DNA from 2 places in the Dethiobacter alkaliphilus AHT 1 genome. Region 1 is predicted to be linked to the other one. Evidence: riboswitches for the same ligand, from Rfam matches in the RefSeq annotation. Region 1 holds a riboswitch; the other holds the start of a gene.

Region 1 (4,193 bases):
CGCAGGCCTTTTGTTGTATTATTGTAATTCCAACTCCATAAATTCAAACAGTTCAACCAAAGGCACCGCGTTGTCTTTAACTTTATCCGGAACCGTAATACTATCAAAGGTATTAAAATCCTTAAAAGCCATTAATGCTGTTTGTGTAGTTTTTATTGTCTCACCCTCTATGTTAATCACAATACTGAAAGACATTTCTGCTTTTGTTGTGTAATACGATTCCATATCAATCCAGATTTTGTACCTGATATCAGCAAAGGTAGCCATATCAAATAATTCCTCAAACGCAGCTTCTATATCAAACTCAGCTAAACTATCGGCCAGTTCATCTTTTATATATTCGTCTATTATTCTCTGCATTACCTCACCTTCTGCATCCTCTAGCGTAATAAGGTAATACTTGTTGTCCACAGTTTTTAAAGAAGCTGCAGCTGCCCCGTCATCTCCCAGCATAGTCAAGAGCTGCATGGGATCAGTATCATCCATACTAAACTCCATTAGGTCTTCCAATTCTAACCCATAATCACCTAAATCCTGACTCATCCAAATGCCTGACATGGAGTCATAAATATACATTTGATTCTCCACCATATACATCTGCATTTCAAGATCCCCAAACTCAGCAGCCTCGGGGAAATTGACAAGGAAAGGCATGTGCATAGATAATGTCATTTCCATTGCCACAGGATCCATTACTGCACGCCCTGTCCCCCTGGTCTGAATCTCAAGTTTATCAGGCATATCAGGTTCCTGAACCGATTCCGGCATCTCCATTACCTGAAACATCTCGATATCAAACTCATAAGAGTTAACCTCACTCATTGCCTCTATAGATTTTGCATATATTTCTGCAGCCTTCAGAGCCTCTTCTGTGCCAGAGCACCCTGCTATTAACCCCATTAATAATACCAATACGATAGGCAGCCCTAAGCGACTTTTTCCCAACATAAATACCCCTCCCTATTTCTTTGACGAAATATCATATTTACTGTCATCATTGTAATTCTTTTCCATCGATAAAGAAATAGGCTTAAAGTCCTGTTTTTAGTACCCTGGGGGTCAGGTTTAATATTATTAATCATTTGCACTGTAAGCTTCATCTACTTCTTGTTGTTTTTGGGATTTTACATACCTGCTGGCCGCAGTTCAACTATGATCGTGCTCTTCTTATATGCCCTTGGCAGTACAACTGGCACACCACAGGTCCGAGGGTCAACTTACGTAAATTTATTATAAAGTTCTGGCGTTTTCTATGGCCATTTTAATCTGAGGGAGCAGTTCTCTGCTCAGCTTGGTGTCATATGCAAAAACTAACCCATCTGCGTGGGCAGCCACCGCCTGCACAGCAGCAAGCAAATCTTTTTCTTTAGGGCCCTTCATGTAGATCTCTACATAAAGCGGTTTAGTTAATCTTCTACGAAACGCATTGGCCAGAACTTCCATCCAATATGGAGATTTGTAGGTCATGTCATAAAGGGGAACAAGAAAAAAGTCGGCATATTGCTCCAGGCTCTTAAGGTCCAGGCCAAACCGCTCAGGGTGTACAGGATCTGGATAAAGTGATAGTGATAAAGGCATTGTATCCGGCAGTATGGATTTTACTTCTCCGATAAAATCAGTTACAGTTTTACAGCGCCATATCTCCCAGGTAAGGCCGGACTCCTGCCAGAGTTTCTGGCAGCGGGAACAGCTACAGTAGCTGGGGCCCGGAAGCCCGATGCAGTCAAGGTGAATACCTGCTACTTCCTGCTTCGATAGGTTTAAAATGTATTCTTTTAACTCCTGTCTGTAACTTTCAGCACTAGGGCAGATGCATTGCCACAGTCTCTGTTCGCCTTCTCCTGAACCTACAGCACAAAGCTCCGTTTCTTTTTTTCCCAGTTCATTGTTGCCGAAGCAGCTTACAATATTATGTACTCCAGGAGCAGGCTCCTTGCTTATACCGCTTACAGGCTTGACCTGATAGAAAGTCCTGTCAAAATCATCAATTTTCTTCGCATGATTATTCAGTACACCTAAATCCATGTCCTAAACCTCCCTTTTTAGATTGAAAATACAAGCTCCACCGAGATATTTACTTCTTGTCTCATACCTCTAACCTGGGTAGAGGCACCGCAAAAAAAATAAAGTCCAGCCTTCGGTAAAATGAAAGCTGGATAATTCCAACAGAAAATAAAAATGCCACAGCAAGCGGCGTGGCAATGCCCACTCACCTTCACCTTTCACCCGAAGGAGGTAAATACTCACCTAGGCAGGTCTCCTGGCTTACATGTCATCATCTGCCCCAACCTTCCCAACCTGAAACCAGTCAGTGGTATAATAGGGGCAAACTCTCTGCTTACAGTGGCGGGACCGCGCCGGATTCTCACCGACTTCCCTTTTAAGTCAATACACCTATGTGCACAGTATGCAGTTGTTTTATACTGTAAATAAGCTAACATTTTTTTGCCAGGTTGTCAATCTGCTTCCAGAATCATGCGATTTTTGCTTCATTGTAAAATGAGATGCACCAGTGGTAACATTGCAAAATAAAAATGCGCCACAGCCCAATACCGTGTATGATTGATGTACGACCAACAATCAAAATACGGAGGTTTGGACTATGGCACACTCACAGCATACCACAATCCCACGGGAATTCAAACACTTGACATTGGATCAAAGAGGCATGATCGCTGCTTACCACGAATCAGGGCTCTCTACTAGGCAGATTGGAGCGAAGATAGGCTGTGACCACACAACAGTGTCCAGGGAGCTAAAGCGTGGCACAGTGCTACAGAGAAACAGTAATCTTACAGAGCGTTATGAGTACTTTCCTGATGCAGGGCAAAGGGTGTATCGTGAAAACCGCTCACACTGTGGTGCCAGATTCAAATTAGCTGATGTCAGTGCTTTTATGGATCACGCCCAAAGGATGATGCGCGATAAAGAGTGGTCACCTGACGCCATTGTGGGCGAATACAAGATAAACCCGAAGACCGCTGGCTTACCCTGTATCTGCACAAAGACCCTCTACAGCTACATAGATAAGGGCTTCATGGATACCAGAAACATTGACCTATTGCTAAAGGTCGGCCGCAAGGTTCGGAAGAAACGCAGCCGAATAAATAAGCGCAATCTTGGCGAATCGATAGAGAACAGGCCCCCAGAAGTCGCCACCAGAGAAACCTTTAGCCACTGGGAGATCGACACTGTGATCGGCAAGCAGTCAGAGGGCCAATCGCTTCTGACACTCCTTGAGCGAAAGAGCCGGGTCTTTCTTATACGACGACTCGAAGAGCACACTGTAGAATGTGTAAACGAGGCTCTAGTGGCTCTACAGAGAGATTACGGGGATGATTTCGCCCAGGTATTCCAGACGATTACAGCAGATAACGGCAGTGAGTTCTCTGGTCTGTCAGACCAGCTCAGTAGCCTCGGTAGTAAAGCGTACTTTTGCCATCCGTACAGCTCCTGGGAAAAGGGTGCCAATGAAAAGCACAACAGCTTAATACGAAGGTTCCTTCCCAAAGGAACGTCATTTGCGGATCTCACACCCGAGTCCGTCGCCCGTATACAGAATTGGTGTAACAATCTTCCTCGGAAGATTCTTGGGTATCTTACACCATTACAAGCTTTCCACGCCGAAAGACTTGCTGCTGCTTGACTTCTCACCGGCACGGTGGGGTGGTGCATTCGCTATTGCAATTGAGGTCATGCGATTTTTTATATTCTTCGAAAATTGTACATTGTTTTTTTATGGGATTTATGATAGTATTTCATAAACTTAATAAAAGCTATAGACAGGTGCTCGTTACGAGAGTAAAAGGGAACCGGGTGCAAATCCCGGACGGTCGCGCCACTGTAACCGGCGAGATTTTCCATAGAACCACTGAAGCTTCAGCTTTGGGAAGGTATGGCAAATCGTTTGAGTCGGAAGTCAGGAAACCTGCCTGTTTATGCAAAAGAACATCTTTCGCGCCAAAGGATGGGTTGCTTTCTTTAATGTCTGCTTGTAATTACCCTCCAAATAAAGGAGGGTAATTTTTTTTCGGCGCAAAATAAATTAACCGGAGGTTGTAGTTATGCAGAAAGTGTCAAGAGTGTTTTTTATTTTAGCGCTGGGATTATTGTTGGTTTTTGCAGCCGGTTGCGGTAATGCAAATGATGCTAATGAGCCTAATGGACCCAACGGTGCCAACGGCTCTAATGGT
Region 2 (4,193 bases), on a different contig from region 1:
TCTACTATACACATTTAATGACCATAATGTATGACTGCCTGGGCGTATGTATCTTTGGTTATGCTTCACGAAGTATTGTGTCGCTGGAAAAACTGGCACAGCTGGTTGAAGCGGTAACCGGCTGGAACATCAGTATGTGGGAGATGCTTAAAGCAGGTGAAAGGGCATCGGTGATGATGAGGTCTTTCAACGGACGGGAAGGATTCACCTCCAGCGACGATGTACTGCCGCCGAGGGTTTACGACGGTATTACAAACGGACCCCGCAGGGGCGAAAAGCTTAATGAAGCCGTATTTACCCAAGCCAGAGAGGTCTACTATCAGATGGCCGGATTAAATGAACAGGGCCTGCCCACCATCAGTAAGCTTGCTGAGTTGGAGATTGACTGGCTGGCAGAATAATATTGTTGCAGAGGATCAGAAAAAAACGAAGCCCGCATAATGCGAGCTTCGTTTTTCAGATAAGAGCGTCTTCCTACATATCAGGATCGTTGCCTTGCCGCTTATCTTTGCCCTCACCCACAAAAAATGCTTTAAAGGGGTTAAGGGGAGGCTGCTCTGCAATATAGAGGCTGCCGTCGGTATCCAGCAGCAGAAGGAGTACCGCATCCGTTCCCCGTATCCCTCTTTTTGTCAACTCTGCTTTTAGCCAGTTTTCATCAAGCCCGGCGCCAAACAGGTTTTGCCGCAGCACCTGACCTTCCACCACCAACGGGGTGGCAATTCCCTCATAAACGGTGCTAATTTGCAAATCTTTGGGAGTAACCGGCCGCACCTGTGACTTTGGTATCACCGACAGCTGGCCGTTTGGTTCCAGAATAGCAAACTCGATATCATGAATACGCCTGTACCCCTGATTGCGAAGGGCTGCCATCAGTTGTTCCACGTTAATGGCATTTTTAATTAAATTTTGTTTGACGATTCTCCCGTTACGAATAGCCAGATCGGGCCGGCCGCCGATAAACCCTTTTAGTAGATTGTTTAGTGTGCTAAGGCTAATTACAGTATGCATAATTGCCAGCACACCCAAAGCAGCCAGCGCATTAATCAACGGTACGTCCCGGTTAACAATCAGCGCTGCCGAGGCAGAACCAATGAGCATCATCACCACAAAATCGTAGGGTTTTTGCTGAAAAGTCAGCCCTTTACCCATCAGGCGCAAAAGAATTAAAGACCAGGCATAGACGATAATAGCACGGTTTACAACTTCCATATGGACTCCTTTCCGCTTACGGAATAAAATGGCAGATACTTCTACTGCACTATCATATCCACAACGATAAAAGAGATTCATTTCACTTTTTCTAAAGTTCTTTACATCACTTGGCAGGAATAATTAAACAATGGTCGAATAATGTTAAAACGTAAGAAAGTCACGCCTATTCGGTTTCCGCAATGCGTGCCTTTCCATACCGGTTTCCTTAGCAGCTTCGCAAACTGCGAAGCGTTATAAGTTCCTACCGGTAGAACTGAATAAGGATAAATAGAAGCAAGTGACCTGAGTTCAAATCAGGTTAAAGGGAAACCGGTTAGAATCCGGTGCGGTGCCGCCACTGTAAAGGCGAGTTTTCTTCCATCAGGCCACTGGCCCCAAAGGCTGGGAAGGCGGAAGAAAACGATGAACCTAAGCCAGTAGACCTGCTTGTTTCGTTTAGCCACTGGACCTACGCGCATAGGGGGTGTCTTACGAAGCGGGAAGTATGTTTTGCCTGCCACTAAAGCCTTAACCAACCTATGGTTAAGGTTTTACTTTTGTTCGCAGGAATTTATCACCCCTGACCCCTGCACCCAGCAAAGCCCTAGTTGCTTTGTGCTAAAAAAGGTCCGTCCCCAATTTGTTCCAGGTTTTGCAAAGCTTTTTGGAAGGAATGGTTTATATGCATATTACTGATGGAGTAGTAAGTTTGCCGGTGGCCGGTGCGGCGGCAGCTGCTGCCGGGGTCAGCCTGGTTTATGCGGTAAAAAACACCAAAGAAGAAGAGATCCCTCGGCTTAGCCTTTTATCCGGTGCATTTTTTGTCTTTTCCCTCATCAGTGTGCCGGTAGGGCCTACGTCGGTTCATCCGCTTTTAGCGGGCCTTTTAGGTATTATGCTTGGTGTTAAAGCACCCATTGCCATTTTTATCGGCTTATTATTGCAAGCATTATTATTTAATCACGGGGGCCTAACCACTCTGGGGGTTAACCTGATTTTAGTAGCTGTGCCGGCATTAATTGCCGCTAAACTGTTTTATGTCCTTAAGCGCCTGTCGGTTTTTACCCGCGCTGCCCTGGTAGGTGGGATAGGCGTTATGGCCTGTGTTTTGCTGTTAGTCCTTTTATTGCTTATTACAGATCAGTTATTTGCAGAGGGCCAGTTTTCTGTTGTAAATATTCTGCTCATAGGATATACACCGCTAATGATTGTGGAAGCAGTAGTTACCGGATTTGCCATTAACTTTCTTTATCGGTCCAGGCCGGGTTTATTGGGCCTTGCAGACAACAAAGCCCAGTCAGGCTAAAGGAGATTTTAAATTATGGGAACCAACCATGGAAAATGTGCTGACTTCTCACAGGGAAGCTCATGGGCGCATCACTGGGAACCGCGGACAAAGACGTTGGCAGCCATACTTTTTGTCTTCAGTGTGGTAAGTGTGCAATCATTGCCTTTACTTATTTTGCTCTACACCCTGGTGCTTTTGGCCACCATTAGTGCAGGCCTGCCGCTGCGTACCTTATTGTGCCGCATGATGTGGGCTGTGCCGTTCTTGCTGTTAATGGCTGCACCGGTGGCTTTGGGAGGAGGCCTTCCCCCTGATCCGGAGCGGGTAACCTTTGCCGGTCTTATTGTCTTTAAAACGCTCACTTCCATTGCCGTAATGTCGGTGCTTCTGGGAACCCAGTCGGTACAAAGCTATTTTAACGGCCTGGCCCATATGCGCCTGCCGGCGGTGATGGTGTCGGTTCTCTTTTTAGCCTACCGTTATGTGTTTCTTTTTAAAAAGCAGGTAGCCAATACACAACGGGCTCTGGCATCAAGAATTTTTCAACCTAAACTAAGTAAACGTTCCTTGGCCGTATATGGTGAAATGGCCGGGGGCCTGCTCTTAAAAGCGGTGGATCGTTCCGAATCTGTCTATCGGGCCATGGCTGCCCGTGGTTTTGCCGGTAAGTTACATACCGGAGACCCTCAGCCTATTACCAAGAGGGATATTATTAAATGTGGATTTGTGCTAATGCTGTCATTGTCAGTAATCATAGTGGAATGGAGGTGGTTGGGTTGAAAGCGGTAGAAATCAGAAATCTCAACTATTCATATTCCGATGGAACAAAAGCCCTCAATAACCTTTCCCTGTCCATTCCCAGATACAGGCGTGTAGCTCTGCTTGGTGCCAACGGCAGCGGTAAAACAACTCTTTTGCAGCATTTAAACGGTTTGCTTCTGCCTCAGGACGGAAGTGTTACCGTGATGGGCTATTATCCGGTGGATAAAAAGCATGTGCTGAAAATCCGGCAGTTAGCCGGAATGCTCTTTGATACTCCGGAAGATCAGCTTTTTTCCACAACTGTGGCTGAAGATGTGGCCTTTGGACCCCGTAACCTGGAATTGGATGAACAGACGGTAAACTCAAGAGTCAGGCGTGCCATGGAACTGGCCGGAATTACCGATTTGGCCGATAAGCCTCCCTATAACTTAAGTTTGGGCCAGAAGAAACGGGTAGCCATTGCCGGAGTACTGGCCATGGAACCGGAACTGCTGATCTTTGATGAACCGTTCTCAGGGCTGGACCCCCGTTTTGCCGCCCAGCTTATGGACCTGTTGGAGAAACTGTTTCACCAGAAATGTACAATTATTATCACCACCCACGACGTAGATATGGCCTATGCCTGGGCGGACCACGTGATTATCCTGTCCAAAGGGCAGGTGTTGGCGGAAGGTACTGCGGAATTACTGCAGGACAAAGATTTAATGACTGAGGCCAGCCTTAATGTTCCCATGCTAGCCACAGCTTTTAGCGGCACCGACATGGCTCCACGCACACCGGCGGAAGCAAATCAGCTGCTGCGGTTTGCACAGAGAAAGACTAAAGTACTCTAATGGAGGCATATAATGCTTAGAAAAAGGACCGTCACTTTAATAACAATACTTATAGTTTTGCTGTTAACCACAACTTCGGCCTATGCGCACCGCATGTTAATCAGGCCGGTGGAATC

Evidence for each region. Region 1 has a riboswitch for cobalamin ahead of DEALDRAFT_RS14220 (hypothetical protein). Riboswitches for the same ligand answer to the same signal wherever they lie in the genome.
Region 2: it holds a riboswitch for cobalamin, as region 1 does, so the genes downstream of both, DEALDRAFT_RS00320 (CbiM family transporter) here and DEALDRAFT_RS14220 (hypothetical protein) in region 1, are expected to answer to the same signal.

The regions. Positions count from the first base shown of each region.
Region 1 is NZ_ACJM01000021.1:15,837-20,029, forward strand. It holds gene DEALDRAFT_RS14215 (DUF6612 family protein) at 19-948, opposite strand; gene DEALDRAFT_RS14220 (hypothetical protein) at 1,231-2,025, opposite strand; cobalamin riboswitch at 2,234-2,413, opposite strand; gene DEALDRAFT_RS14225 (IS30 family transposase) at 2,603-3,646, shown strand; cobalamin riboswitch at 3,768-3,950, shown strand; gene DEALDRAFT_RS14230 (ABC transporter substrate-binding protein) at 4,065-4,193, shown strand, end outside.
Region 2 is NZ_ACJM01000001.1:60,960-65,152, forward strand. It holds gene DEALDRAFT_RS00310 (aldehyde ferredoxin oxidoreductase family protein) at 1-401, shown strand, start outside; gene DEALDRAFT_RS00315 (DUF421 domain-containing protein) at 475-1,212, opposite strand; cobalamin riboswitch at 1,474-1,659, shown strand; gene DEALDRAFT_RS00320 (CbiM family transporter) at 1,868-2,500, shown strand; gene DEALDRAFT_RS00325 (energy-coupling factor transporter transmembrane component T family protein) at 2,516-3,262, shown strand; gene DEALDRAFT_RS00330 (energy-coupling factor ABC transporter ATP-binding protein) at 3,250-4,077, shown strand; gene DEALDRAFT_RS00335 (hypothetical protein) at 4,090-4,193, shown strand, end outside.